DNA from 3 places in the Bacillus songklensis genome. Region 3 is predicted to be linked to each of the others. Evidence: riboswitches for the same ligand, from Rfam matches in the RefSeq annotation. Region 3 holds a riboswitch; each other region holds the start of a gene.
The links. A riboswitch is a leader RNA that binds a small molecule or an ion and turns the genes downstream of it on or off. The one in region 3 is predicted to bind cyclic di-GMP.

Region 1 (15,793 bases), on a different contig from region 3:
GTGACGATCATGGGATACGACGATAACTGTATTTTCAAAATTGATCAAGAATTCTTCTAACCATTGAATGGCTTTAATGTCCAAGTGGTTCGTCGGCTCATCCAATAATAAAACATCCGGTTTGCCGAATAACGCTTGTGCCAATAAGACTTTGACCTTCTCAGCACCCGTTAAATCAGCCATTTTTTTCGTATGAAGTTCTTCTTCGATGCCCAGACCTTTTAAAAGAATCGCTGCTTCAGACTCCGCTTCCCAACCGTTCAACTCTGCGAATTCGCCTTCCAGTTCGGCAGCGCGCATTCCGTCTTCATCTGAAAAGTCTTCCTTCATATAAATCGCATCTTTTTCCTGCATGACTTCATAAAGACGCGCATGTCCCATAATGACGACTTTTAACACTTCATGCTCTTCATATTCAAAGTGGTTTTGTTTTAATACGGCCATACGCTCTCCAGGTGCCATGAATACGTCACCCGTCTGCGCCTCGATCTCGCCTGATAAAATCTTTAAAAAAGTCGATTTACCTGCACCGTTCGCTCCAATCAATCCATAGCAGTTGCCCGGTGTGAATTTAATGTTTACATCCTCAAACAACTTGCGGTCACCATATCGTAAACTAACATTATTAACTGTAATCATAAATCGCTATTGCTCCTTTATTCGTTATTGGGCGTGGATTTGATAACAATCCACACGTCCACCACATGTTTGTTTTTTATATCCATATCCTACGATTCACGTAATTTAGGCTATGGTCATTATATAGTAGGTTAATAAGGTAGCGCAATAGCTTGTTTTGTAGGTAAATGTCTTGAACTACTCCCACTTAGCTAACGCTTGAGGTGAGAGATTCCTGCGAACACCAGTGTATCCACCAGTTTCTTAGCAGGCTACCCTCGTAGTCCCTACGATTGATACGAAATTCGTATGGTCTTTCCGTCTTGTTTTTGGTTTTTTGACACTTGGTTTTCGTGCCACAAGTCCCACTTACTCATTGGGCTACGCCCTGCACATTCCTTGAAGCGGGAGTATTCTTTCGGAAAATGATAAATCATATGTTTTGTCCCTTATCTGTTTTTATTGTTTATGAATACTACAAATATGTTTAGACAAAATAAGTTAAAAAAGGAGATGAACTAATGAGACATGTATTAGCCTTTTCAATTAAATTTATGGCAACACTCGTTGTTCTTGGTGTTGTACTTGGTTTATTTAACAACTTATCAATTGTAGATGTGCTTACTATTTCTATTGTTTTAAGTGCAGTTGGTTATATCATAGGTGACTTATTTATTTTACGTAGGACTAATAACTCCGTTGCTTCCCTTGCTGATTTTGGTTTAGCATTTTTGGTCATTTGGTCAATGAGTAGAAATTTGGCTTATGTGAATGATTTATTTGCTGGATCTTTAATCTCTGCGCTTGGTATCACAGTTTTTGAAATTTTTTATCATCGCATTGTACCTAGAAATGCTGGAAGAACAGAGATACCTAATCAGAATCAAAGACAACGTAATACTCGACTTAATACAGAAGCTTCAGAAGAGTTAACTCCTGTCAGACCTGATGTAAGAAGCCCGAAAGAATATAATGATAATAAGAATAAAGATGAGAATAAATAATTTAACCCCTGCCCAATTTTTAACGAGTTGGGTTTTTTATTGCATCTAAATCAATGATTGAAAGGTGTATCTCTTTATGAAAAATGTAAATACACAACTAATTCAGGTACAAAGGTCTGCTTTTTGTTATTACCTCGATAAAATTATAACTATATAAATCTTGCATCGGAAGAATCTTCCATATTTTTTATTATAAATGTCTAATTGGATTATTAACGGATGCGATAAATTCTATATGTTTGGACAATAAATCACCATTAGAATCACTGCACTTATTTTCAGTCCATTTCCTAGAATGGATCCTGTCGTTCGATTAACATTCACAGCGACGAGTTCCAGATGCAGAGGAATATTGTTCACATAAAAAGTTTCAATACACGATTAAAATGACATGTATATTCAAAGAACCTCCTGCCATTTGACAGGAGGTTAGTATCAGCTTATATAATGCAATACAAAATTTAAAAAGAACAAAAACGCTACAACATACATAAGCACTGACACTTCACGCATTTTACCTAACGCTGCTTTTAAAATCGGATACGCGATAAAGCCGAATGCGATTCCATCAGCGATGCTGTATGTGAGCGGAATAAGCGCAATGATCAAAAATGCCGGGAATCCTTCTGACAAATCTTGCAAGTTAATGTGCTGAATGTTTTGAATCATTAAACCGCCAATGACAATCAAAATCGGCGCAATTGCACTGGCGGGAACCATTTTAATGACTGGGATGAAAAACAGTGACGTTAGAAACAGCACTCCTGCAACAAGCGATGTCATACCCGTACGCCCGCCTGAAGCAATGCCTGCTGCACTTTCAACAGACGACACGGTTGGGCTTGTGCCGAAAAATCCGCTCGTTATGACAGAAATGGCATTTGCTTGAAACGCACGCTGAAATTTTTCATCATGCCCCGTCATGCCCAAATGGCCATGGATTAAGCCAATGTTTTCAAAAACAATCACCATCGTTAAGGAAAACACTGCAGCCCAAAATGTCATAGACGTAATGGAAGAAAACGATAAGGCCCCCGTTGCACCAAAAAACACATGCCATTCAGTTGTTGATGCAGCTGTCTCCATTGGCTTCACTTGTCCTAAAGCAAAAGCAACCAATGTTCCTGCTGCCATACTTAACAAGAAGTTTCCGCGAACATTTCGAATGAACAGCACAATCGTGATAAATAACGTAATCAGTGTACCGATTACATAAGGGCTGCTTAAATCTCCAAGCGCCACAAAGGTCGTCTCACTTGATTGGACAATACCGCCCTTTTGCAATCCAATAAAGGTAAGGAAAAGTCCTACTCCTGCCGTTATCGCTTCTTTTAACGATTGCGGAATCGCCTTCATAAGCATCACCGATAAACGGGAAAAGGCCAGCACAGCAAATGCAAACCCGGAGATAAATACCACGCCGAGTGCCTCTTGCCACGATAATTCCATGGATTGGACCATCGTATACGTAAACAAGGCATTAATCCCCATACCCGGAACTAACACAATCGGTGCATTTGCCCAAAACGCCATTAGTAAACAACCAAGCAAGGATGTAATGACTGTCGCAAAAATACCGGCCTCAAGCGGAATGCCTGCATCTGCTAAAATGGACGCATTAATGGCAATAATATATACAACCGATAAAAAGGCAACGACACCAGCCATACTTTCCTTTGCGATGGTTGTGTTGTGTTCATTCATTTTGAACCGTTTGTCTAAGAACGTTTTAAACATCTTATTCCTTCTTTTTCTTTATCCCTCTCCCGCCCGATGAACCTCAGATGATGAGTCACCGCTGATATTATAGCAGAAACAGGAAAGGTTTCAAGTAATAAATATAAGCATTTCTGCACTTTTTCACTTCATTTTTAGCGGTTTAATTCCTTTCAGTCTTCGCAGAAAGCGTATGAAATAGACCTTTCACACAAATGATCCCTAAAAATTAGAATCAACATGGTTCTTTTATATAGCTATAAAAAAAGAAAAGCACCCCCTTTAGAAAAGGAAGCGCTATGTAACGAAATGTTAAAAAAAGAAAAAGCCAAGAGAAATAATAGCACCGCTTACAAAAAGAGTGATTAAACAAAAGCCCATAATGTCTTTCGCTTTTAACCCGGCAATCGCTAAAGCCGGCAACGCCCAAAATGGTTGAATCATGTTGGTCCAAGCATCTCCCCATGCCACAGCCATTGCTGTTTTAGACATGGAAACCCCCAGGTTTTGAGCGGCTTCCAGCATAATTGGCGCTTGCACTGCCCATTGTCCCCCGCCGGAAGGAACGAAAAAGTTCACAAGTCCCGCACTCCAAAAAGTGAACATGTGGAATGTTCGTTCATTCGAAATCGAAACAAACGCTTCAGATAAAACATTTGCCAATCCCGAAGATACCATGATACCCATTAAACCAGCATAAAACGGAAATTGAATAATAATACCGCTTGCTCCTTTTACTGCGTTCATCACCGCGTCTAAAAATCGCTTCGGTGTCCCATGGAACAAGATTCCAAGGAATAGAAACAGGAAATTGACAATATCAAGATTAATTTTAAGACCGTTTTTTACAACGTAAAAAGCTAAAAATGAAAGCCCGAGAAGACCTGTTAAAAGAGATAAAATCCGGCTGTTTTCAAGTCGGTCTGCAGGTGTCATTTCAAAATGTTCTACTGTCGGTGCCTGCAATGAATCCGTTTCTTCCAGCAAAGTGCGCTCAATGATCACCGTTTCATCTTTGGAAGGCATCATCAGGCGATTTAAAATAGGTATGATGACGAAAAGTGCCGCTACAATAACGAGATTATATGTTGAAAATAGCGTCTCGCTTGTCGGAACGATACCAATAATTTTCTCGGTAAAATGTCCTGGTGTCGCAATGGTAAGCGGAACGGACCCTGACAATCCTCCGTGCCAGACCACAAAACCGCTGTACGCGCTTGCAATTAAAAGGCGGTAATCGACCCCTTCCACTTTTTTGGCGAGCTCTCTAGCAAATAAGGCCCCGATTACAAGACCAAATCCCCAGTTAATCCAGCTTGCCAGAAGTGAAACAACGGAAACAAGAACAATGGCTTGACCTGGTGACTTTGGTACAGAGGCTAAATTTCCTAAAGCTTTCTTAAAAATCGGGCTGCTTGCTAATACATGGCCTGTTACAAGTACCAAAACCATTTGCATGGTAAACGCCAACAAACTCCAGAATCCACCGCCCCAATATTCCACAATTTGAATAGGAGTGCTATCTGTTAGCACCAAAGCTAAGCCGAACACAAAAAAAGTAAGAATAATTACAAATAAGAATGGATCTGGTAAATACCTTTGCATTAATTTGTTTGATAACGAAATAAGGACCTTCAATTCTTTCTCCCCCTAAACTTGTTATTCATAAAAACCCTCCAATCCCATCTTTCCGCTTTTTGAATGTTCACACTTCTTTATTCTTTGATTTCTTACAAATTCCTTTTTATTTTTACAGCCATCGTTTGACAAAGTTAGACATTCTCAGGCAGAAGGCGATTGGTCATATACTTGTCTTGAAGCAAAAACATAGAGAAGGCTTGCAGCAAAAAGAACAAAAGAAACGAGTGAAAAAAAGGAGAAAAACACAAACTGACCAAAATAATCATGTTTCCAAGATAGATATACATTCCAAACAGATCCGCCAAGAATCAGCAGCAAATAAAAAGCAACCAGCCATTGTTTCACATTTGCTCCTCCTATTTTTTAAAAATTATACCATAAAATGACATTTACATCTGCAGAGATTTTCTTCTTTCCCTTAATAAGATAAGTTGAAGCAATCAGGATTCTCCATGAGAAACTGCTCCGAAAAAGAAAGGCGATGCACCCTATGCACATCGCTTTTCTTTTTTAATAATAATACGGGTAATAACATGGTGGATAATAGTATGGCGGATAGCCGTAGTATGGCGGATAATAATAATACGGACGAGCAATTAACGCGCTTCCTAATACCCCGCCAAGCACTCCCCCGAAAAACGGTCCGCCAAAGAACGGACGTCCGAATCCTCCGTAGAATGGACGCCCAAATCTTCCAGGACCAAATCTTCCAGGGCCCAATCTTCCAGGGCCAAATCTGAGAATAGGACGACGAATACCACCTGATTGTCCTAATGGCTGTTTCATATAGCCTGCCTCCCGTTGATCATTGGTAAAACTCTTACACTGCAACATATGTTAAATGCGGAATCATGGAGTAGGCACCTGTCCTCTTTTATGAAAATTTCTGTGCGATTGACTAAAAAACATGTTTACCTGCTTCCTTTGAGGGAAAGGGAAACTTAACAAAAAATAATGATTTACAAGAAAGGAGTGAATGAGACATTGGGTGCCTGGATTTGGATTTTGGTTGGTATCGCCCTTCTCTTGGCAATAGGGTATATGGTAGATCGACGAAATAAGCAAAGAAACCCCGCCAAAACACAAACACCTAAACAGATAAGTGAGTCGGTTGAACAGGCGAAAGAAAAGGTTCATCAACTTGATGTAAAATAATGGTTAATAAAACAAATAAAAAACGATGGGGTCCCCTTCCCCATCGTTTTTTTGAATCAACAAGCAATGTGCGATGTTACGATATATGGTTATTCTTTATCGTAATCCCTTTATTTGGCCGTTCAAATTCCCCTTTTATAAAACGTTCTCCCCTAATAAACAAAACCGTTTTCCTTTGTCATCCTCCCCAAGATCACAAAGGGAACCATCGTACTGACAATGAGGTTCAAAAATGCAAACACTTACTGAAAACGCTTACTAATCATCATAAAAAAATAATACAAGATTATGCCATGTAAATAACCATTTGTAACATCACACCACAGTCTATAATGTTATTAAACATCAAAATAAAAAAAATATCAACCTTTCATAGAATTTTTGTTATTTTAAAAACTAATGAAATATTCTAAATATAATACCCTTTAGTATTTCTCCCTTTTCCATCCAAGAAAAAATAATGATATAGACTAAAATGTTTCGGATGGTTACATATTGATGCTTTTAATGAGGTTTCTGCTACCTTTGCGCAAACCTTTCAATAGAACACCCCCGGTCAGACTTGACCGGGGGTGTTCTGTTGAATCAGTCTTGAAAATCTATTTCAACTACATCATAGAAATCAATCACAAGTTTGACTCCATTTGTATCCATAAACGTAAACACATCTTCTTCCTTTGAAATATGAACAACATATCCATCCAGGGATTGTTCACGATTATCGTACACCATTGTAATAGCGATCTTTTTATTTTGTGTATACGCTTCTTTTAATAAAATATGGAGGTCATATTCATTATCCATATCCGGGCGTTTAACAAGAAGCATCCCGTATGTCGTATGACCCTTTTCATTTTTCCAAATATAATCCGCAAAATAAAAAGGTGTGCGATTTTCCAACTATAATCCCTCCCAATTCAGGCACATGAGTTTGTCATCCCCCTGTTGTATGCTCTATCTTAAATCTATCATGTTTTTCTTCGCTTCGCATCTATTAATCATGAAACATCGGTTGTTTGGGTATGAGACTAAGGAATAGTTTAGCATATGATGCCTCTCTTTCAAAAAGAACTGTTTGGCCCATATGAAAAGCGGAGAAAGCCCGCTTAAACCGATAGGATGTTGGAGCTTCTGAGAAGGAGCCGCTTTTTGGCTCCGCAGGAAGAAGCGAAACAGCCATACGGTTTGGCTTTCGCAGCTAGACAATATGAAAAGCGGAGAAAGCCCGCTTAAACCGATAGGATGTTGGAGCTTCTGAGAAGGAGCCGCTTTTTGGCTCCGCAGGAAGAAGCGAAGAAGCCGAGCATCACGCTCAGCTTCTCGGCACTTCCAAATATTGATATAACACTCCGCCGCCGCGTTGGGCAATGCCCCGGAAATGTTTAAAGTCTTCTTGCTTCACCAATACCTGACGAAAAGGTAAGAATTCTTCTTTTGTAACCCGAACTTCTTTTACTTCTCTGTTACGTAATTGCTGTAACAGTTCAATCGCTTTTTGTTCCTCCATTACTGATCCCTCCACTACAATGTAAGAGATTCGTGTTCGTCACTTTTCTCTAAGCGCTCCAGAATTCGGCGCTTTCGATAAAGCATTATACCAGCTTCCGCTACGTCTTGCATCATGGACTTATTCATAAAAGCTCCGATAAACATTCCTGCAATCGGAATCATTTGAAATAATTTCTTCCATCCAAATGAATCCGTATAAGTAACAACCACTTCACGCCACCCTTGCAGCCGGGAGATCATTTGCGCACGATTTTCGTTTCCATATTGCCTCGTTAAGTCTTCTAAAATCGCTCTTTTCCCGACTATATCAGCAGACACAAACTGCAAGCATTTCACGATAAATACACGCTCTTCTTTTTGTCTTGGATCATAGCCGTAGGCGATGGCAATTTCCTGTAATGTTTTAAGAGAAAGACCAAGAATCATCGGTATATCGACGGCTAATGTAAAAATCCCCCCAAACCCTGTGGTCGCTCCCTGAACCGTCGCGATTTTAGCCCGGCTTTTTTTTAACTCTTTACTCACGCGATCCATTTTTTCAAGGGGCATGGAGGAGATATCGGAAATCGTTAACTCTTCTCTCCCCTCCATCTGTTCAAATCTCTTCAAGATGATGCGTTCCTGGGTTAAATATTGGCCTCCCGTTTGGATGAAGCTTCCGAGTTCATCCAGCAGTACTCCGATTTTATTTTGAATAAACGCGGGCGTAATTTTATCTAACAGCTTAAACGGCAGCCGGCCGATCCGCTCCCAAAACCAAAGATTTTTCTGATCTTGTTCCCACACCTCGATTTCTGCCAATGCAGCCTGCAACGTTTCCCTTGACTCTATTGTCATGAGCGACACTCCTTACATAATCTTGCTTGTTTATACGTATCATCAAACAGAGAGGTTTCATTAAGTATGATGCTTTTCTTGAACAAACACAACAAAACGCTTATCTTTCGAACAGTCGGATAAAGTTAACAAAATAAAAAATGCTTTCATGGCCTGATTGAAGGCAATGAAAGCATTCTATTTCAAGACAGCCATTTTGTCAGTCTGCCGTATTGCATTTTTGCTTCTTCATATCCTTGTTGATATAGAGCTTCTAGTTTAACAGGATTTCGCTCCATTCTTCCCACATCAAGTGGTTGCTGTGGTCGAATGATAAAAAGAGTTCCTTTTTGTTCTTGCTCTTCTAAGTAAGAGATCGTTTCATTATAAACACGGTAGCGGTTTTCAAGCGCCTGTACAAGCCCTGAATAATCACGGTAAGAACGTCTTGCCACCCAAAGCATATTCGACTTTTTCTTTTGATAGCCCACGTTTCTCGTTAATACAACAACATTTTTGCTCATCCCATCTTTTTGTGCTTTCTTAACCGGAATGGGATCACTGATTCCTCCATCAAGCAATTTTCTGCCCTTGTAGTCTACAATCGGTGCAAGAAATGGCAGCGAACTGGAAGCTCGAATTACTTTCAACACATCCCGTTCGTAATCATCATAGTAAACCGGTTCTCCCGTTAAGCAGTCTGTTGTTCCAATTACAAAACGTTCTTTTCTATTTAAAAATGTATCAAAGTCAAACGGTACATGCTTTGTCGGAATTTCCTCAAACACAAAATCCATCCCGAAAAATTCACGGCGTTTCCAATAGTTGCGCCATGATATATAACGCGGATCCTTGATAAATCCGATATTTACTTGCCGATTTCGCCCCTTTTGACGAGATAAATAGGATGCTGCCTGACACGCTCCTGCTGATACGCCAATTATATAGGGGAAAAATAAATCCTGCTCCATAAAAAACTCAAGCACGCCCGCTGTATATACGCCGCGCATGCCTCCGCCTTCTAACACAAGACCAGTTTGCTTCATCATTTACACCTTCTATTTCTAGTAACATCTATTAAAATGATAACGAATCGTTCCCTAATTGTCATGCAATTCACTCTGATTACTGTCAATATTTCATTACCCATCATTTACTACATAAAAGAAATACAAAAAATTGTTAAAAATCTCTTTACGATTTTGCAAAATTCGTGCAAACTGTTTACAAGAAGTCTCGGAAATGTAATTAGAAAAACTTGACTTTTTTAAAAGTAATAGTTTTTCATTTTTATTACAATACAATATTTTATGCAACCTTTGTCCGTTTTTCACGTATAAAGTATATAAAGAGGTTTCTGATTCGTGGGTAAAGGAGAGAGTAAGATGCAGCAGATTGCTGAAGTTGGAAATTTAATTGAATTTAAGGATGGTTTACAGGGGATTGTCGAAAAGGTAAATGAAAACTCTGTTATCGTGGATTTAACGTATATGGAAAATTACCATGAACTTGACTTAAATCAACGGACAGTTGTCAATCATAAAAACTATAAAATTATTGCTGACCGCGCCTAATCAAATCATGAAGGAAATCCTCAATTCGGAGTAAATGACCCTATCCGCTCCCTTCAAACGAAAACGCTTTAACATTTCTTGCTTCTAAAAAGGGGCTGACTCAGCAGTTTTCAGAGGATGATCATAATCTATTTTTTCTGCGATGACCCGTCACTGAAATCCGTGATTTTCTTGGATTTTTAATGACAGGTCATCGCAGGAGGGTGTCCCGAAAGTACGTTTTTGTACTTTTAGGACCCCCTCTTCATTATTTTCGTTTCAACAATTTAAAAGCTAAATAAACTAAAATAATGGCTACAGCCGCAAACCCAACAGGACGTGTATATGTAGCAGCAACGGTTTCAATGTCATGCCAGCGAGAACCGAGTTGTTCACCTAACATAAGAAAGAAAATGGACCACGGAATGATCGCTAGCGTCGTCAACATTGTAAAGCGGACAGCCGACATTTTGGCAATTCCGGCAGGTATCGATATGGCATGACGTACAACAGGAATGAAGCGGGCCGTAAAAATGACGCCTGTTCCGTATTTATCAAACCATTGCTCCGCCATGTCGATATGTTTTTTGCGAATGAGCACATATTTTCCGTATTTCTCTAGAAATGGACGACCACCGTAATAACCGGCCCAATATAAAAACAACTGTGCAATTACCCCGCCGATGGTTCCGGCTATCACTGCCCCCACAAACGTGATCGATCCCTGGGATACCATATACCCTCCGTAAGCCAGTACTATTTCACTAGGAATAATTTCAATCATTAATCCTAGGGCAATTCCAAAGTAACCTAAATCCGTCAGCCACATTAATATACTGTTGATAAATTCACCCATTTTCCTTTTGCTCAATCCCTTTCAGTTGAATATTCTTCATCTATTTTTATTATCTTTATGGCCAAAAAATACTTGTCTCTTTCTTTGGGAAGATTGAAACCACCTCTTTTGCAAGAGGTGGTTTCGGCTTATTTAGAAATACCTTTTCTTCCAAAAGATAAAAGCAGTTGCGCCCGATAAGCAGAAGGCAATGCATAATACAATAATAAAGGCATGCGGTGTATGCTCAAGCGGAAGCGCCACGTTCATACCAAAAAAACTTGCAACGATTGTCGGAAATGAAAGCACAATCGTAATAGATGTCAAAAATTTCATCACAATATTCAGGTTATTGGAAATGATCGACGCAAACGTGTCCATCATTCCTGTCAGGATATGGCTGTATGTGTCGGCCATCTCAATGGCCTGTGTAATTTCAATGATTGTGTCTTCCAACAAATGCTCGTCGTCTTCGTACATTCGCAAGTATTTTTGACGTAATATTTTATCAAGGACCACCTTGTTTGACTTTAAAGAGGTCGTAAAGTAAACTAAACTCTTTTCAATCGCTAAAAATGCATAAAGTTCTTTGTTTTTCATCGATTGATGCAATTCTTTTTCGATTTCGTTTGTTTTTCGGTTAATTTGCTTTAAATAGCGCAAATAATACATCGAAATGACATTTAAAATTTGCAGGGCAAAACGTGTCTTTTTATAGGTGAAAAACCCCCGGACTTTTCGGTTTAAAAAATGGTGTAAAATCGGATTATCTTCCAGGCAAACCGTCACGAAACAATCCGGTGTAATAATGATACCAAATGGAATGGTTTCATAAACAGAGGACTGGTTGCTGTCATATGAAATAGACGGATAGTCAACGATAATCAACACATTGCCGTCTTCCTCTTCGATCCTTGAACGCTCATCATCATCGAGCGGGTCTTTAATAAAGTCCAGCGGCAAATTCAAATGATTGGTAACACGTCGAATTTCTTCTTCCGTTGGTGAGATCATGCTCACCCAGGAGCCTTTCGTGATTTCCTCCTGCTCATGGAGCCTTCCATTTAAATCCGTTAAGTAAATGTTCAGCATGTGTCAAACCTCCTCCTTTTCAAAGAGAAAGTCAGCATACCTCTCTATCAAAGAAGCTGATACAGTTATCGGTAATCATACAATCTGATAAAAGTGACATCCTGACTCCCTCTATGTTCATACTTGGCCCAGGATCACTGGAATTTTGGCTACTCAACCGATATCAACTCCTCTTCTTTCATTTACTCACAACTTCTATCATAACGCTTATCCTTTCGTTTGTATACAGGGAAAAACAGCAATCGGGCTGCATTTTAAAAAAATTACAGAAGGTAAACAAAAGAAATCGTTTTTATTCTTTGTATTCAAAAACACCCATGATGTTTGTACAGAACATGGGCGTTTCTACTTATTTTAGTATGTTTTATCCTATAAAAAAGCAAAAGCGTTTATGCCCCCATAAACGCTACTTCCCTTTATCCTGTTTCAATTTCCACTTGTTAAACTCCAAAAATTGACGAAACTCTTCTTTGGATACGCCTGATTCCATCGCTTCGCGCACTAGGTTCGCCCATTCAGAATCAAGTTGTTCGTAGACGGACGAGGATTCTTCTTCGTTAATTAATGACTGGACAGAAATATCCAACACCGCTGAAATTTTTTCTAAAAACTGGACAGAAGGATTTGATTGAAGATTGCGTTCAATCGAGCTTAAATATGACTTTGCGACACCTGCTTTTTCTGCTAGTTCGGATAGTGATAACTGTTTTTGCAAACGTAATTGTTTAATACGTTGACCGATCATATTTACACCCTCTCTTTCTCTTACCTCCCTTATCATAACATACCAAATATGCCATCGTTAATAACATCCATGCAAAAACAAAAATTTTCCGACTACTCCTACCGGCTGTGGCTGGTGAGAAATGCTTTAATATCCTCTTCTGATATGCCGCTGTCCAATGCTTCTAAAACTAAATCAATCCATTCTTCATCCAATAGCACGTGTATTCTATTTTCCTTTGTAACCATGGTTTCCTCCTAAAATACATTTTGTATCTCAGGCAGCCCAGCCGTCATGATTGGGATCCTCCAACTTTAGACCCGTGACTTTGCGTCCTTATTTTTCAATAAGTATGCCCTTACTGAAGAAGATGAGATGATGATTACACAAATCCCTACAACGATGTTCCTGTGACATTAACACTATGAACATAAGTATAATGTAAACCAGTCCGAAATTATGTTGAAGGCTGTCAGTATTTTATTGAATTTTACAAATATTAAGAAACAATTTCCTACATAATTTTGATTATATCTTCATTTTTTGATAATCTGATCTTTTTGCTGTTGGGTAATAATACCTATTTTATAAAACAAAAAGGCATATTGTTGTACTTTTTGTTGAGAAGAAAGCCATTTCATTCGAAATACCCCCTTGTCTTTTTACTTTATTATATTTACTCTATTCAAAAATGTTTCTTCAAGGAAATAAAATCCGCTCTAATATGTCTAATAATCGACCATTGAACAATATATCGATTAATGAGACAATAAAAACAAGCATGGGAGCATCTCGGTCCTATGCCGAATATATTTTTAAAAGAAAGGAGCGGTTTCGGTGGAATTGGTGTTTCTTGTTTTATTTTTTTTCATCTTTTTAGCAACAGCCTTTGCAGGCGGTAAAAAGCGAAATCACCGCTCTTACAATTCTTCGAGTTCTTTTACTCCCTTTACATACGAAAAAGATAATGATAATGATTCCTCGTTCTCAAGCTGGAGCAATTCTGACAGCGGCGGCGGTGACAGCGGTGGCGGCGGCGATTAAGCCATCGCTTTAAGTATTTATAAGTTTCTAAACGTAGAAGTGGAATCTATACTTTCTTATCTAGTGAAAAAGGGTTCGTTTCAGCGGAAACGAACCCTTTTTTATTAGTTTGTGACGGCACCTTGACAGTTTCCGTAATAAATGACATCACTTTCGTGAACATGAACACCTGAACGTTCTTCAAGCGCTGCTTCCAGCATTGCTTTTGCTACGTTCTCTGCTTTGATTGGCTTGAATTTACGCCATTTCCCGATAAGACAAAGGGATATGCTTTTTAATACATATTCACCGATTTTCTCACCTAGACGAAACTCACTGCGCTGCCCAAGTAGTAAGGACGGGCGAAAGAAGTGAGTGGAACGAATGTACAAGTTACAAATATCTTCTTCCGTTTGACCTTTTACCTTATTGTAGAAGATCGGCGAACGAAGATCCGCACCGATTGCGGTAATCGTTAAAAAGTTGCGGGCCCTTTTCTTTTCGGCAAGCTTGGCAGCTGCCAGCGGATACTCATAGTCCACTTTTAAAAAGTTTGCTTTTGTTTTTGCTTTCTTCATCGTCGTTCCAAGACAGCAAAATACATCATCTACATTAAATTCATCTTCGTATTTATGGAGCTCATCAAAATTAATTTCAACTTGCCTCAGCTTTTCGTGCTGAATCAACAGCTTGTTGCGGACCAAAATCGTGACTTGGCTGTACACGTTGCTTTGAAGCAGCAAGCTGAGCAGCTCTCGACCGACAAGACCAGTTGCACCAAGCAAAACTGCCGATTTTTGCGACATGTTTTTCACCCTCTTAACTAAGTTGTCAAACCTGAAAACAGGTTATATTCTGCGACCCATTTTTCTTATCTGAATGAATGATGCCTAGTTCCGCGGGCTAAGCCCCCCAGCTGTTTCACTCTCTCCTATGACGTCCAAAGTTCCAACATCTTGTCCGCTTGAACAAGTTCATTCCATTTCTCTTATTATCGATTATCGATCTTTTCAGGATATAAATCATGATTCATTAGTCGATATTCTGCCATTTTTTCGTACTTTGTGCCAGGACGGCCGTAATTTACATACGGATCAATGGAAATACCGCCGCGCGGTGTGAATTTACCCCATACTTCAATATAACGGGGATCCATCGCTTCAATTAAATCGTTCATGATAATATTCATGCAGTCTTCATGGAAATCTCCATGATTTCGGAAACTAAATAAATATAATTTTAATGACTTGCTTTCCACCATCTTTTGGTCAGGGATGTAGCTGATGTAGATGGTTGCAAAGTCAGGCTGGCCGGTTTTTGGCAAACTGCTTTACTAAGCAGGTGGACTATATCATATTCTTATTTAACTGCGATATTAAATAAGAACCCTCGCGCTTCCATCGTTAGTTACAAAACAAAAACCTACGATGTACTCTACTCTCTTCCCCACACATTACATGAAGTCGCTTCACATGTGAGTGATTTCGATAGTCTCTGCACCTTCCTTATTATTAAGGCTTGGCTCAGGATTAGGATTATATTTACGGAGAAGATTAATCAGTCTTTCTAAACTGGACCAATCCATATCTAGTTCTTTGGCAAGTTCATTAATACTTTTACCAGAGTAGATAAATTCGTTTAAAAACCAAATTCTGTTTCTCCATGGGGTGTCTGTTAACATAAGCACACCTCCGAACAAACGTTCTTGATATACTTATATTATAGAACAAACACGCTAATTTGTAAAAATATCCCTTCCCTGAATTCACGAGGTTTAAGCGACAGTGTCGCCACTGAAGTGTGCCCTTATTGACACAAGCTTGTAAACTCCGGACAGTTGAATTTCACGAAATAATCACGATTCTGATGTTTATTATCAAATACTTCAAGAATCTCCGGTGTGTACTCGAACAAATACTTTGTTCCTTGGTTGCCCAATAAGGTAACACCTTGTAATTCTTCGTCTTTTCTTCCTGTCATGTTAGTTTCCTCTCTTTCCTCGCTTGTCATTCTATCAGCGATTTGAATTTTTGTGAATACGTCTTTTCATTATTTTTTTGTAAAGTTTTTGAAAAATGCTTACACGCCCCGTTTATTTCCCCAGACG
Region 2 (5,875 bases), on a different contig from region 3:
GTTGAAATATATAAGTCTGCTGAATTAGTAAATGTATATCTTATTCATTTCTAGTTTACATAACCATTCTTATCAACAAGAAAAGAGGTTGGGTATCTTTTAGATACCCAACCTTTTTTTCTCCTTATTTTGTTGACATAACCTAGGATTATGAGAAGTAAAAACAAAGATACCTTCTAATTAAATCAGGACGTATCTTCAAACACAATCTTTTATCTACCAAAAAAAACCAAATGGTATTACTGCAAATGCGATTAGAGCTGCTAAGGCAATGGCAACTGCTGCAGCTCCGAATCCAAAACCAAATTTTCGTCCAAAAAATGGCCTACCAAAACCACCATAACCAAATCCTCTAAGGTTTCTTGGCCCATAAGGTTGATATGGTCTTACATATACATGTGTTGGTGTAACTCTTTCTATCATACCTCTATGAACATTACCTAATTTGTCCTTTAATTCAACTGGCCTTCCTTTATATTTACAGCATAAATGGTAATAATCTCTAGGCAATTTTTACAACTCCCTTCCATAAAAGATAAATGGAAAAATTACTTACAGCTTCTCTTGATAGGGTATGCGGTTTAAAGTGTAGGTGAAATGGACAATGGTCGAGATGTTTGTAGAATTTTAAGCATTTAGAATAACAGAAGGAAAATAAAAGTTTTCAATATTGTATTGGTTTATATAAAAGATTTTCGAACGTAACAAAATGTTATTCATGTTACATTGGTTATAGCTATAACCAAAATCACCAATTGGGTAAATATGTAAATTTCGTGATTGCTCAATGATTTGATTAAGTTGTCCTATACAAATATTTTTTAAAAACATAATTTAGTACTGAGTATTGAATGCTTATCAATTTCCCAATAAGCAATAGAAGGGAGAAGGGCAAATAATGAGTGATGGAAGTTACGGTTACGGTTCTGGGTTTGCTTTAATCGTTATATTATTCGTCTTACTTATCATCGTGGGATGTTCCTGTATGTCCTATGGTGGATATTAAAAGTTACTTTGAATTTACCACTTAACTATTCATAATAGTCGGTTTCGCTAAGGACAGATTACTCAATCTGTCCTTTTTATCATAATCGACGAGAAGACCCTCGCTTCCAGACTTGCTAAGTGGGGGTAGATCAAATAATAATTCATTGCTAAAAATTCCACGTTCATATCAACACTTGTCCATTACCTTTTATGATATTTTGCATATCTTACAACATGAGAGACAAAAGTCTCCTGAATATCCTCCACCGGACATACACACCTTCTTTGTCTTGGCTAAAAGCGCATGTTATAACATGCGCTTTTAGTCTTTGTTGAATTTAAAAATGATTAGAACTGCACTCTAATAGCATTAGTTGGAAAAATATTGAATTTTCTTGTCTATTAGTGAGTCTGTCCAATCCAATTCTTTCTTGAGAACATAACGTAAAAGTATGAATCGTAATTTAGCAATCCCTTACTACTCAATAGGAGGTGAACAAGTATGGGCTTTGGTTGTGGTGGTTATGGTTATACAGCACCTGCAACTACCGCTCCTAGCTATGGCGGCGGTTTTGCGTTAATTGTTGTTTTATTCATTCTCCTCATTATCGTAGGTTGTGTATGCATGGGTATGGGTTATTAGTGGTTGAATTAACGAAAACAATCAATTTTATAGGCTTTAACAATTGATTTTCATAAAAAATAGACTACTCCCTACAAAAATAAAGATAGTGGATAGTCTATTTTAATTTGACATATTACTTAAAAATGTTGATTTTTTCCCTCAGCTAATGAGTTTGTCCAATCCAACTATTTCTTGAAAACATAATGTAAAAGTAGGGATTGTATGTCTGCAATCCCTTCATACTCCATAGGAGGTGTTAAATATGAGCGATGGAATTCGCACTGCTTTTGCGTTAATTGTTGTCTTATTCGTCTTACTTGTCATTGTAGGATGTTCTTGTACAGGATTTGGCGGTTATTAATTCCTCACATCATCTAATGGGAACAGTTGATTTCGTTTCGCTTATTGAGAAGACAAAGGGCAGATTTAAATGATCTTTCCTTTGTCTTAAAATATCTATTTTCACAAACATTGATGAAGATCATGTACCTCTCATTTCAAAATCATATCTTGTGTCAGAAAGGAGGAATAACGTGGAGCATTTAGTTCGAAGATATCAAGGAGAGCCTGTTGAGGTTATGGATCATTATGGACGAGTTTATAGAGGAATTATAGACGGGGACCCACCTCCTGGAGGAATGATGCTTCGTACCCGCTTTGGAAGAAGATTTATCCCCTTCTTCTTAATTGCAGCTCTTTTCCTTTTAAGATTCAGAAGACGACGCATTTTCTAAAAGCTAAATAAAGAAACCTACTTTTTTGTAGGTTTCTTTCTGTTTTTATAATAGGCTATTTTTTAAGAAATTTTGTAATTAGAGGACTTACTAGAGGACTTACTTGATCAAACATTTTCTTAGCTTGTTGAGCCGTTCCTGCAATCTTTATAAAATCTAAATTTCCTTCTGATGTACGAAAATGAGACATGAAATCTTGCTTATTTTGCTTTATTGGGGGGCGTCGTAATGGGCTAGGAGAAAAAAAGGGGTGCATGGGTCGTTGTGGTCTTCTAGGCAGCAAATTCAAAACCTCCTTTGAGTTACATATCTCTTCTCTAATAGATATATGAAAAGTTGAACCTTTAAGGAAAGGTACATATCCCTAAAAACACATAATTACTATTCCTATACATAAAAAAGCAATCATACATAAATTTATGTATGTGATTGAATACATATTTACCTAATAAAAAGCGAACCTCCTTCATAAACAAGAAGTTCGCTTTTTATTAGGTATTTTTTTCAATACAACATGATAATTATCATGTTGTATTGAAAAAAATATCATATACAATCTTCAATTTAATTCCAGACAACATATTATAACTGCGGCTAGGTAAAAAAAGCACCTCCACCTTCGTTAGAGCCCTTTATGCCGCTAAATAAAGAAATAAAGTGCCATTCCATTCCATTAGTTATAGATCTTTTCAAAAGTCGAATTTGTAAAGAGGACTAGAACTAGTCCTCTTTTTTTAAAAGATAAAAAAGTGTAAAGCTACGGAGAATTTTCAACATTACTTAGTTTGCTCCTTATAAATGCATTTTTATCATGATTTCTTATCACAAAACAAATAAAGGGAATAACATCCAAACACCTTGAACAAAATACAAAAGACGCCGCGAGACATCACCCGGTAACAAAATCCTTAGTTCTATACCTAATCTATGAAAAAACTACCTCTTGATCCTCGAGGTAGTTTTTTCGTTTTCTCTCATGTATATCCCATACATTTTTAGTTTACATAACCATTCTTACCGGAACCTGCACCAAAACAAACCCCTTGGCGCCCAAGGGGTTTTGGCTTGTCTATTTTTATTATTTATGCATCTTTTTATACATCGTTGATGAATCAACGTTTTCAGCTTCTCAAGAAGCCTGGCAGCTGTATAAAAAGGGGTGGTTTTATGCAATCTCTAATACATATATTAAAAACAAATTTATCAAAATAACATTTTCTAAAACTCTAAACCTTTTATGAAAAAAGAATCTACTCACCAGTATAAATTAGATAATTGTTTTTCCCTTGCTTTTTAGCTTGATACATAGCTTGATCAGCATGTTTCAATAAGGTTTCTACATTATCCCCATGATGGGGATAAAAAACGATTCCGATACTTGACGTAACTTTTACCGAATTTTTTTTCAAGATAACAGGTAATCGCAATTCTTCTAATACTCTTTCGGCAACTTGAACAACGTCTTCTCGTGTAATTTCAGGCAGTATTACTGTAAATTCATCACCTGCCAATCGTGCAGCCATATCCCTGTCACGAACAGAATTATTTAAACGTTTGGCCACCTCTTGTAGCAATTGATCGCCTATTTCATGACCGAAAGTATCATTTACATTTTTGAAACCGTCTAAATCGATAAACATAACAGCTAAAAGTTTCTCACTTTTAAACTGATCTAATTTCTGATTCAAGGTTTCTTGAAAAAATCGCCGATTCGGCAAACCAGTCAATTGATCATGGTAGATTAAATGATTCATGAGTTCTTCATGTTGTTTCCTTTGAGTTATGTCCAGTACAACTAATTCTCTTGCATCTTTTCCCATGTACTCAATAGGAGTCGAAATAACCTCGACATGAATGATTTTTCCATCAAATCTAATTACTTTCAGTTCATACTTTGAAACTTCGTCCTTGTCTTTCTGTTGTCTCAATAATACTTCTTTTACAGTTTCTATAGAATCGGGATGAATAATATCCATCCAGGGCTTCTCAAGGAGTTCTTGAAAATGAGAAGCTCCTAAAAGATTAGCACAAGCACGATTGACAAAGATAAATTCACCTTCAGAACGGACAAATATTGGCTGAGCAGAATGTCCAATTAAACATCGGTATTGCTCGCGGCTCTTCTGAAGATACTTCGATACCTTTTCTTGCAAGAAAAAAACATTAAAGAAGAGTAAGAGCAAAATAAATAAGGTTATATCATCAAAGATCTCTTCCTCCACACCATTAATATGTAACCCAAGCAGTTTAAGAATTGATTCATCCTTATAATAAACAGCAATAGTAAATAACATAAAAATCAGACTCATTCTGATTTTATGATTTAACTTCATTTTATTAACTTCTCCTTTCGGCAGCTCAGCCATCATAGCAATTGCCTTAGACCTGTAGCTTTGCGTCCTTATCTTTCGATAAGTTTGCCATTTTTCGTGGATGTAGTTTCAGCCTAGCAATTTTACACTATTCGACAAAAAACGACAACTAAAGATTATTAATATATCTGTTATTGTGTTATCCTACTCCATCAGGTCGAAAAGATAACTTGTCATCGTCTTTTCACTATCCCTCGCCTCCTTACCAAGGCTCCTTTTAAATGCAGTAACAGAAGACCTCACCCCATCCTTATAAGAGGATGGGGTGAGGTCTTCTGTTGTTTGCGGAATTCTTAAAAGAACCGTATTCGCAAGCATCGGGGGATTTTAAGCGCAAAAACACCGTAAATAAATTAGAAAAAGTGTTCTCTTTTATTTACAGTATAATTTACAGATCTATTTTCAATTATTTATCTTACTTTTGTAACCTAAATAACTGAATTGGTTTTCAAAATCAAGGGTATATGAACTCCCTCCGGTCGCCCTTGATTTTAAAAATTTTTCGTGCTACCTGGCTGACGCCGACCGAGAACTCATACCAAATAGGATTTTCCCCTCTGTCTCGGTCGAACCAACAGCATAGCACGAAAAACAAGCCGCCTTATAGCCTGTTCTCTCCCTCTTTTCCTCCCTCCAAGCTCACCCAAATAGGAGTCACCAAAACCTCCACCATTTCTTTTGGCCCTTCTGTTCCTCAAGTACAGCAACTTGTTTTTTCATTTCCATCATCTCTTTCATCGCGTTCACTAACTCACCATCACGCTTTTCTAATCGATAATCGATATACTCTTTTTGCTTATCTTGCTGGTTCCGCAGTTCCGCAACAGCCTTCCGCAGCTCCATAATTTCTTCTTTTTGTTGAGCCATTATCTGCATAGCAACCTGGGTTTGCTTCATAAGTTCTTGGAACTGTTCACCCACCTCCACCTGAACAGAAATCGCCTGTTGATTAGACTGCTGCTGCGCTACTGCGGTTGTCACTGCGGTTTCTTCCTCAATTTCTATATTCCTTACAGCCATAAGGCTTAGACCTTCCTCAATCTCCACTGCGGTTAGATTACGGTTGAACCCTTCCGCAATGAAGCGCAGTATATCCGCAGTCTCTGGTCGATACCTTCGGTGACGTCCATCTCCCACATAAGGAATGTAATCAATAA
Region 3 (9,770 bases):
CAATAAGTTTGACACCTTGATGCTTTCCGTAAGTGGGAATGATTCGCTGCTTCCCTTTTAAAAACCATGTATGCCCGAGAGCTTGATAATCGCGGATCATGGACTCGTCCTGAAACAGAAGATGATCGATTTCCTCATTCAGAAGTTTTTTTATAGGCAGGAAAGATCTCTTCTACAAACTCTTTTTGTTTTACCGGGTCAGCTGTTGCCAGCGTATAAGTGGGTTTCGTATAACGGAGACCTAAATCATACAAAAGTCGGGATACCCCACGAAGAGTATAGGTTTGGTTCCATTCTCTTTTGATAAAAGAAGCGATGATCGCCAAGGTCCAATTATGTTTAGCTGGAAAACCAACATCGACTGGCAGTTTGGTTGTGATGACTTGAATTAATTCCTGTTCTTGTTCAGGGGTTAATTTACGAGGTGCCCCCGGTGATTGTCCCATGATTAAGCCGTCCAGCCCTTTTTCCTCATAGGCATTCACATAATTATAGATGGTTTTTTCAGAACGACCGATCATGTTCGTGATTTCTTTTTTAGAATAGCCCTGTAAGTAGAAGTAGATGGTTTGATAACGTTTATACATTCGTTTATCTTTCGTGGTTTTCATCGATGCAAGCAGGGTTTGAATTTCATGTTGACGTGAATCAGTCATGGGATTTCTCTCCGTTCATTGGTAAATGTTATACGTATACTTCGACGGAGATGGGCTGTAATCCTTTAATTCAACTTATATAGTAAATATTTTTGCACCAAAAATAAATTTTTATAGAACTATATTTACAAGTTAAAATAAAGGAGTTAATATATCACAGGTATAAATTACTAGTAAATAAAACCTATTTAATTACGATGTTAAAGATAGAAACACCTTCGATAATGGCAAACTTGTCGAAAGATAAGGACGCAAAGCTACGGGTCTAAGGCTTATTTTGGCTAGGATCGCCGGGTTACCGAAAAGGATTGGATATATAAGATAAGAGGGTAATTTTCAGTTTAGTAACATACCCCTTTGTTTATATATGCCCACCAATCTTTTTGGTGGGGTTTTTTAATATCAAAATTAAATTTTTATTATTATAATCTTTCAGTCATCTAAGAACAGAAAGGAATGTAAAAAATGTCACAACAAGAACAATGGAAATCAAAACTAGGATTTATTTTAGCAGCTGCTGGTTCGGCTATTGGATTAGGGGCCATTTGGAAATTTCCGTATGTAGCTGGTACGAGTGGTGGGGGAGCGTTTTTTCTTGTATTTTTACTTTTCACTCTATTATTAGGTTATCCGCTTTTAGTAGGTGAATTCGTAATTGGTCGCCGCTCGCAAAGTGACGCTATTACGACATATAAAAAATTAGCACCCAATACATTATGGCATATAACAGGAAAAATAGGTGTATTTTCTTGTTTCTTAGTTTTATCATTCTATAGTGTGATAGGTGGATGGATTATCCTTTATTTAATTAAAGCATCCACTGGTAGTTTAAATGGACTATCACAAGCTGAGTATGGTCAGCTATTCGGAATAATTATCGCTGATCCTGTATCTACACTGTTAGGACAATTAGTTTTTCTTTTGATAACGATTATTGTTGTAGCAAAGGGGATTCAACAAGGGATAGAGAAAGCAAGTAAAATTATGATGCCTGCTTTATTTATTCTTTTTATTATTCTAGTAATTCGTTCATTAAGTCTAAACGGAGCAATGGAAGGAGTTAAATTTCTTCTAGTACCAGACTTTACGGAAATGACTTCTGAAAGTATTCTCTTTGCTTTAGGTCAAGCATTTTTTTCACTTTCTTTAGGAGTTTCTGTAATGGTAACTTATAGTTCTTATCTTCCTAAAACACAGGACTTACCTAAATCGGCTTTATCAATTGTTATTATGAACCTTTTGATAGCTCTGTTAGCGGGATTAGCTATTTTTCCGGGAGTATTCTCTTTTGGTTTAGAGGTAGATGCAGGACCAGTTTTAATCTTTTCGGTCTTACCGGCAGTATTTACTCAAATGCCATTTGGAATTGTTTTCTTTATTGCTTTCTTAGTATTATTTTTATTCGCAGCATTAACTTCTGCCTTCTCTATGATAGAAATTGCAGTATCTGCTTTAACGAAAAATACAAATGAAAATCGCAAGAAATACACTTGGATAATCGGAGGATTAATCTTTATTGTAGGAATTCCTTCATGTTTATCTTATGGGGTAATGGCTGATTTTAAAATAGTTGATAAGACATTTTTTGACTTGGTAGACTTCGCTGTAAGTAATGTTTTAATGCCTTTAGGAGCGTTGGCTATTTCTATATTTGTTACCACTAAGGTTTCAAAAACCGGCTTATTAGAAGAATTACAGCAAGGTTCGAAAGTGGGGAAAGTGTTCTTTAATATATGGTTTTATTTACTGAAATACGTTACACCGATTGCTATAACTGTCGTTTTTCTAGATGTATTAGGTGCATTAGAATGGATAGTAAGCTTTATTAAATAATACGTAAAAAAATAAGCATTGAAATTTGGAGGATTATCAAATGACAACAATGAATCAACTTCAACAATTATTCCCTAGTGCTGATGGAAATGTGGAACAAAGAGAAAAAATATTAGGATACATAAACACTATTTTCACTAATATTGATGAATTAAAAGACCCCTCAAAATTAACTTTGGGGCAAATGCCTAATTATACTAAAGATTATTATAATCGTATTATCGAAGAGTCAAATGTACCGAGAAAAGGGTTACCGATGGAAGTTACAATTACGGAACTAATCGATCTTGCAAAAGGACAACGATTTGTTAATAGTAACTATGTAGCAAATGCAGCTCCGCTACCGAATATAGCTAGTATTTTAGGGAACTTAGTAATGGTTCTGTTAAATGGGAATGCCCTTTGGGATGTTGAAGGCTCAGGTGCAGCTAAAGCGGAAATTATGGTGACTAGTATGTTATCCAAAATTGTAGGGTATGACCAAAATACAAGTGCTGGATATACAACATGGGGAGGACAAGGAGCGGTCTTTAATTCATTACGACTTGCGGTTGCTCGTCAATTTCCGGAATCAAATAAAGAAGGGGTTCCTAACAACATATTTTGTTTCTGTTCCGAATTATCTCATTACAGTCTTTATAAATCAGTGGAAGCAACAGGTATAGGTGTAAACAACATGATTCGTGTGGAGGTAAATGATGACCATTCCATGAATTTAGAAGATCTGAAAATGAAAATGGAGAAAGTTATTTCTGAAGGTGGAATACCGGCGTATATCCTTGCGACTATGGGAACAACAGACACCTTTGGAATTGATGATATTAAAGGTATTAAAGCTATCACAAGTGAATTAGAGCAAAAATATAATTTAAAGCCTATTTACGTCCATGCTGACTCTGCGATGGGTGGTATGTACACATTCTTTAATGAATATGACTTTGCGAATAATCCATTACATTTAGAAGATAGTGTTTCTTCAGTATTGAAAAGATACCAACAAAAATTCCAAAGTATACATTTGGCTGATAGTATGGTCTTTGATTTTCACAAGTTAGGTCAGACACCTTATATAACAAGTTTATTCCTAGTGAAAAACAAGGAAGATTTAAGATATATAGACTTAGATGCTTCCGAAACGCCTTATGTGGGTAATAGAGGATATGGAAGTTATCATACAAGCTACACGTTAGAATGTTCTCGTATGGGCAGTGCGATTTCTATCTATGCTTCACTACTATCAATGGGAATTGAAGGCTATCAGTCACTATTGGCTAATTATATTCGTGTTAATATAGCTTTTAGAGAATCTCTACTGAGAGAATTCAAAAATGTAGCAGTTACAAACGAAGTATCTCCAGTTACAACCTTTAGATTTTATCCAAATGAAGTTCTTTGGAAAGAAGAACTAGGGGGTAAATTAACAAGAGATGAAGTAGTTGAGATTAATGAATATAATGGTGAATTTGCTGAATTAATCGGCGTAGAAAGAGAAAGGGTTTACTTTGGTAATACCTCAAAACAAAGATTAATTCATGTTCGTGATGGGGATAAAAGATTACCTGTTTATGTACATAAATTTTTCTCCATTTCACCATATACCACAATCGAAGAAGTGGACAGATACATTAGCTTTTTGAAAGAACACATGAATGTTCATCAAAAATCTCTAGTTCTTGTTTGATTTTGTTTATAGAAATAGCATAAGAGGGAGCACAAAAGCGACAGGTTTACTTTGTCGCTTTTTGTTGTTTATACACTGAAATGTTAGTAATCCAACTCCGATTGAAAAAGTGATTATACCTATTCCTAATGTCCATGTATTGATGCAACGGAATAAAACAACACTTCATTGGGATCCTCTTGTAATAAATGGAGAAAAGATTAATCAATATGTGTTCAAAGAAAGCAGAAAAACCGATAGGAATTATTCCTATCGGTTTTTTATTATGCTTTGAATTTAGTAATCATTGATTGTAATTCGTGTGCTAACTCATTTAATTCTCTTGATGCTTTAGATAATTGGTTGACAGATTCTAATTGCTGCCCAGTACGATCTTCAATTTCGTGAGTGAAGTTTGAGTTATTCTGTGCAATCGCTTCAAGGTCTCTGACAGAAGCGGTTACTTCTTCTGTTCCAGCGGAAATTTCTTGAGATGCAGCCGAAACTCCTTCGATTTGAGTAGAAATTTGGTCTGTAATCTCTTTAATCTTAAAGAAAAGTTCTCCGGTTGTTTGAGCAATCTTCGTTCCTTTTTCTGCCTCTGTTGTACCAATTTCCATGGAAGATACAGCGTTATTTGTTTCATTTTGGATTTCTTCAATGATTTTTGAAATCTTCTCTGTAGATTTGTTGGACTCTTCCGCTAACTTTCTAACCTCTTGTGCTACAACCGCAAATCCTTTACCGTGTTCGCCGGCGCGAGCGGCTTCAATTGCTGCATTAAGAGCTAATAAGTTCGTTTGGCTAGAGATACCTGTAATCACTTCAAGGATACTAGAAATTTCGTCGGAACGCTTCTTTAATGAGCTGATGATATTGCTTGATTGTTTAACGGTATCGTTAATGATTCCCATTTGTGAAACCACTTCACTGATTGCATCTAGGCCTTCCATAGCATAATCTTCCATACGTTTAGATACTACGGAAACATCTTGAGCAGAATGTGCGATAGAATTTATTTCAGCCGCAATTTGTTCAATGGCTCCTGCTGATTCTGTGACTGATACTTCTTGTGCTTGAATTCCAGCTGTCATTTGTTTAATGTTGTCACTGATTTTTACAGAGTGGTCTTTCGATTGTTCAGTAACAATTGTTACTAATTCGGATGATTGTAATACAGTATCAGAGGTTTCTCTGATTTTCACAATCATAGATTTTAATTCAGATGCCATTTCATTGAATGCTTCATTAATTTTACCTAAATCATCTTCTCTTGTAGGAAGTTTAATATCAAGATTTCCGTTTCTCATTTCGTTAATTCCATTGAACAAATGTTTTAACGGTTTGAAGCTTCTGCGAGTAGCAAATACTTGAATAAGAATAATAATGATAATAGCTGGGATCAGAATAAGTAAAGAGCTAAGTAAGAATTTTTCTGTTCCGTTTTTAACCATACTTGCATCAACATCTACTCCAAAGAAAGCCCATACTTTACCTGTGCTATCTTTGATTGGGTAAAGTACTGTCACCCAAGTTCCGAATTGGTCTTCATACACATCTGAAGTTGTAATTTCTTTTGTTTTATTTAATTCTCTAATAGATTTAGCAATCGTTTCTGGTTGATCATATAAATCACCAATATTTATTCCGTTTTCTTGTAAGCCTTCTTTAATGTGAGTTGGTGTGGCAATAATAGCTGATTGATTTTTTTCATTAAGTTCGGTTCCCATTATATATCCTTGGGCAACATTTGGATTAGTGCTAGATATTTTGTCAAAAAAAGCGGTTAATTCTTTTTGAACTTTACCATCAAAATCTTTTTCATTTGCTGCTTCCTCAACTAGAGAAGGATCTATATCTTTTCCCCAACGTTCTGCAATTTTCGTTGCTTGCTTTTCCATTTCTTTTGTTAATACTCCATTTTGAATGGATAAGCTTGAGATTATAAGTACGATTCCTATTAATAGGATTAATGTGGTCGTAGTAACAATAGATTTTGTAACAAAAGATAACTGTCTAAGTTTGTTCATGGTGAAATCTCCCTTTCTTTATATAAAGTTTATATCGGTAATTTCATGAAAATTTTTTGTGATACAACTATAAAATATATTTTAAAAGTCTATAAATGAGAGTTTGAAAATAAGGTTCTGGTGCAAAAACTTCAAGATAATTACAAGTAGTCTCTAAATCTTGGACATACTGATACTATGACTCTAAAAAAGGTGTCTGATCGGTATGGAAAACAACATTTATTCAAATGGAGGCATTATCAGCCTGTCATTATTTTGTTAACAGTTAGATGGTATCTACGGTACAATCCCAGTTTTCGTGATTTGGTGGAAATGATGGAGGTGCGAGGCCTTTCGATAGCTCATACAACGATTATGTGATGGGTTCATCAATATGGGCCTCAATTAGATGAAAGAGTACGGTGTCATTTTAAGCCAACAAATGATTCCTGGAGAGTAGATGAAACGTATATTAAGGTAAAAGGTCAGTGGATGTATTTATATGACGTAGTTGGTTCCAAAGGAAGTATCATTGATTTTTATCTAAGCAAAACAAGAGATTAAAAGGCTGCAAAATGCATCGCATCATAATCTGTAAGTTAGCAGAAAATTCATGTCCTATCCTGAAAATTACTACTTTCATTCATTTGATGTGATGGTGCCGTATTAATACGGCATGGTTGTCTACCATGGAAGAACGGTATCTATTCCATCCTCTGTTTCATGGCTGGCTAACGGGAGCAAGAGTTTAGGAAGAGGATTCGCTGTGGCAACTCCTCTTTTCATTGTGCTAAACGAGTGAAATGGGTTGAAGGAAGAAAATGTTTGGGAGTATGTAGCAAGGTTAACCCTGCTTTTTCATTATGATTGTTATTTTACCCGTTGGTAAAAGTACACTTTTACGAACGGTTCATTTTTGCCCAAAAAGTGCCCTTTTTCACGTTCGTTTAAGTCGAAAAATCATTTACGGACGTTTTGGATAGAATAAGAGAGAGTTTTTTATATTTTATGAGAAATAATCAACACTAAAACCCCTTGGCGCCAAGGGGTTTGATTTTGTGTGGGTTCCGGTAAGAATGGTTATGTCAACAAAAAGAGGTTGGGTATCTAATAAAGCTACCCAACCTCTTTTATTGCCAATAATCAGTGTTATGTAAACTAAAGGTGAATAGGTGATGCACTTGCTTTGTATTATTTTTTGAGTATGTCCAAGTTTCATAGATTAATTACAATCAGTTTAAGGTTTTTGCACCAGAACTAGATTTCATATCGTTAATATCCCTTTTTTTAATCGTATACATAGTTTTAACACCATTTAAAACTCAAGTGTTTGTGATAACTTTTTCTTATTAAAATCATAAATTTTTTCTTTATTTAATTATTATAAATAAGATATTACGATGAAATAGGATATAGAGTTGTCAAAATTCGACTCTGCCTATTGAAACAACTTTTTATCATAGGTCTTAGATTTATGACAATGATTGTGAACAGAGTGTAGACAAGTAATCAAGGAGGTAATATTAATGACACAGGGAGAAAAAATTACAGTTACTAACGGTGTATTAAATGTACCAAACTATCCAATCATTCCTTTCATTGAGGGAGACGGAACTGGGCCGGACATTTGGGCTGCAGCTTCACGTGTACTGGAAGCTGCTGTTGAGAAAGCATACAATGGCCAAAAGAAAATTGTTTGGAAAGAAGTACTAGCTGGGGAAAAAGCATTCAACGAGACAGGTGAATGGCTGCCTTCAGAAACATTGGATGTAATCCGTGAATACATAATTGGGATTAAAGGTCCGCTTACAACTCCTGTCGGCGGCGGGATTCGTTCCTTGAACGTGGCATTACGTCAAGAGCTTGATTTATTCGTATGTCTGCGCCCTGTACGTTACTTTGAAGGTGTACCTTCACCCGTTAAGCGTCCTGAAGATACAGATATGGTGATTTTCCGTGAAAATACTGAAGATATTTATGCGGGTATTGAGTACGCAGAAGGAACAGAAGAAGCACAAAAACTAATCAACTTCTTACAAAACGAAATGGGTGTAAATAAAATTCGCTTCCCTGAAACTTCTGGTCTAGGAATCAAGCCGGTTTCAGAAGAAGGAACAAAACGTCTTGTTCGTGCAGCCCTTAACTATGCAATCAATGAAGGTAGAAAATCATTAACACTTGTTCATAAAGGAAACATTATGAAGTTTACGGAAGGTGCCTTCAAAAACTGGGGTTATCAATTGGCTGAGGAAGAGTTTGGCGATAAAGTATTTACATGGGCTGAATACGATCGTATCGTAGAAGCAGAAGGAAAAGAAGCGGCTAATAAAGCACAGGCGGAAGCAGAAGCAGCTGGCAAAATCATCGTAAAAGATGCGATTGCCGACATCTTCCTACAACAAATTTTAACTCGTCCGCGCGAGTTTGACGTAGTGGCTACGATGAACTTAAACGGTGACTATATTTCTGATGCGCTGGCTGCACAAGTTGGCGGTATCGGTATCGCTCCAGGAGCAAACATCAACTATGAAACAGGACATGCCATCTTTGAAGCGACTCACGGTACAGCGCCAAAATATGCCGGCCTTGATAAAGTGAACCCGTCTTCTGTTATCCTTTCAGGTGTATTAATGCTTGAACACCTTGGCTGGCATGAAGCGGCTAAACTAGTCATCTCTTCCATGGAGAAAACAATTGCTTCTAAAGTGGTTACTTACGACTTCGCCCGTTTAATGGATGGGGCGACAGAAGTAAAATGTTCTGAATTCGGTGATGCGTTAATTCAAAATATGGTTCTGGTGCAAAAACATTTACTAGAAGTATAGAGCTATTCATTTCTTTCAAATTAGAGGATTAAGAAATGAATTTAAACAGTTTATGGATAAATTCTTTTTAATTTATGGGAGAGACTTCACCTGCTGGTGAAGGTGCAGCGTGTAGACAAAGCCTATTATTAGGCAAGGTCTACACGTTGAAAGCCCTTGTCTCAAGGGCTTTTTAATACGTTTAGTTCCTCTAATCCCACTTATGTCAACAAAAAAGAGGCATTATGTTAATTGGAGTTGAATATTGTATGTATGAAAAGATGAATTGAATTATACTTTCAAGGATTCATACAAAGTAAAATGTTGAATAAATTAATATATTGTGGAGGATGTTTTCCTTTGTCCTTGTAAATTATGAAAACATACAGAGAGGGAGATGAGAAATTGACTGACGCATCTATCAATTTAATGAAGGTTGTTGTGCGCAATGCTGTGCGCACTAACTTAGTTATTATGAATTATTACTTTGATTCAATGTTATTTTTATATGGTTTTAATAAACGGAAGAGTAAATTTTAAATGTAGTGTAATAGATTTTAGGGTGTATTAGAAAGACTCAGATTAAAAAGAATCTGAGCCTTTTGCTTTTTATAACGGGCCTTATGTCAACTATATAGATCGATTTAGAAAATTCGACCTGACCAAAGAACGGCCATGCCAAATTTTCTAGACCTAAGCGGCTGGCACCCCCCTTGCGGGGTTGGCGCCAACCGCATAGGTGAACCCTTGAGGGCGAATTCAAGTTGTCTGGATCACCGATTGTGATGCCTCTTGATTGAATGAAGAT

Region 1: linked by a shared signal. The riboswitch ahead of ACFOU2_RS12885 (anti-repressor SinI family protein) and the one ahead of ACFOU2_RS16380 (sodium-dependent transporter) in region 3 are both predicted to bind cyclic di-GMP.
Region 2: linked by a shared signal. The riboswitch ahead of ACFOU2_RS01980 (diguanylate cyclase domain-containing protein) and the one ahead of ACFOU2_RS16380 (sodium-dependent transporter) in region 3 are both predicted to bind cyclic di-GMP.

What each region holds. Positions count from the first base shown of each region.
Region 1 is NZ_JBHRZT010000052.1:302,142-317,934, forward strand. It holds gene ACFOU2_RS12810 (ABC-F family ATP-binding cassette domain-containing protein) at 1-639, opposite strand, end outside; gene ACFOU2_RS12815 (YndM family protein) at 1,140-1,622, shown strand; gene ACFOU2_RS12820 (NCS2 family permease) at 2,058-3,359, opposite strand; gene ACFOU2_RS12825 (short-chain fatty acid transporter) at 3,651-4,976, opposite strand; gene ACFOU2_RS12830 (hypothetical protein) at 5,121-5,324, opposite strand; gene ACFOU2_RS12835 (hypothetical protein) at 5,490-5,765, opposite strand; gene ACFOU2_RS12840 (hypothetical protein) at 5,964-6,134, shown strand; gene ACFOU2_RS12845 (hypothetical protein) at 6,720-7,034, opposite strand; gene ACFOU2_RS12850 (hypothetical protein) at 7,447-7,641, opposite strand; gene ACFOU2_RS12855 (EcsC family protein) at 7,656-8,480, opposite strand; gene ACFOU2_RS12860 (patatin-like phospholipase family protein) at 8,663-9,508, opposite strand; gene ACFOU2_RS12865 (YkvS family protein) at 9,845-10,033, shown strand; gene ACFOU2_RS12870 (DedA family protein) at 10,281-10,868, opposite strand; gene ACFOU2_RS12875 (magnesium transporter CorA family protein) at 11,001-11,939, opposite strand; gene ACFOU2_RS12880 (helix-turn-helix domain-containing protein) at 12,346-12,684, opposite strand; gene ACFOU2_RS12885 (anti-repressor SinI family protein) at 12,783-12,911, opposite strand; cyclic di-GMP riboswitch class I at 12,940-13,030, opposite strand; gene ACFOU2_RS12890 (hypothetical protein) at 13,501-13,707, shown strand; gene ACFOU2_RS12895 (oxidoreductase) at 13,812-14,492, opposite strand; partial or broken gene queF (preQ(1) synthase) at 14,678-15,016, opposite strand; gene ACFOU2_RS12905 (hypothetical protein) at 15,155-15,367, opposite strand; gene ACFOU2_RS12910 (hypothetical protein) at 15,493-15,666, opposite strand; gene queE (7-carboxy-7-deazaguanine synthase QueE) at 15,766-15,793, opposite strand, start outside.
Region 2 is NZ_JBHRZT010000009.1:4-5,878, reverse strand. It holds gene ACFOU2_RS02010 (hypothetical protein) at 217-510, opposite strand; gene ACFOU2_RS02005 (YjcZ family sporulation protein) at 899-1,006, shown strand; gene ACFOU2_RS02000 (YjcZ family sporulation protein) at 1,490-1,630, shown strand; gene ACFOU2_RS01995 (YjcZ family sporulation protein) at 1,875-1,973, shown strand; gene ACFOU2_RS01990 (hypothetical protein) at 2,146-2,346, shown strand; gene ACFOU2_RS01985 (YppG family protein) at 2,402-2,602, opposite strand; gene ACFOU2_RS01980 (diguanylate cyclase domain-containing protein) at 3,597-4,712, opposite strand; cyclic di-GMP riboswitch class I at 4,696-4,778, opposite strand; partial or broken gene ACFOU2_RS01975 (hypothetical protein) at 5,373-5,875, opposite strand, start outside.
Region 3 is NZ_JBHRZT010000067.1:232,954-242,723, forward strand. It holds partial or broken gene ACFOU2_RS16375 (IS630 family transposase) at 1-656, opposite strand, end outside; cyclic di-GMP riboswitch class I at 873-959, shown strand; gene ACFOU2_RS16380 (sodium-dependent transporter) at 1,122-2,489, shown strand; gene ACFOU2_RS16385 (pyridoxal phosphate-dependent decarboxylase family protein) at 2,539-4,170, shown strand; gene ACFOU2_RS16390 (methyl-accepting chemotaxis protein) at 4,434-6,179, opposite strand; partial or broken gene ACFOU2_RS16395 (IS6 family transposase) at 6,357-6,719, shown strand; gene icd (NADP-dependent isocitrate dehydrogenase) at 7,679-8,983, shown strand.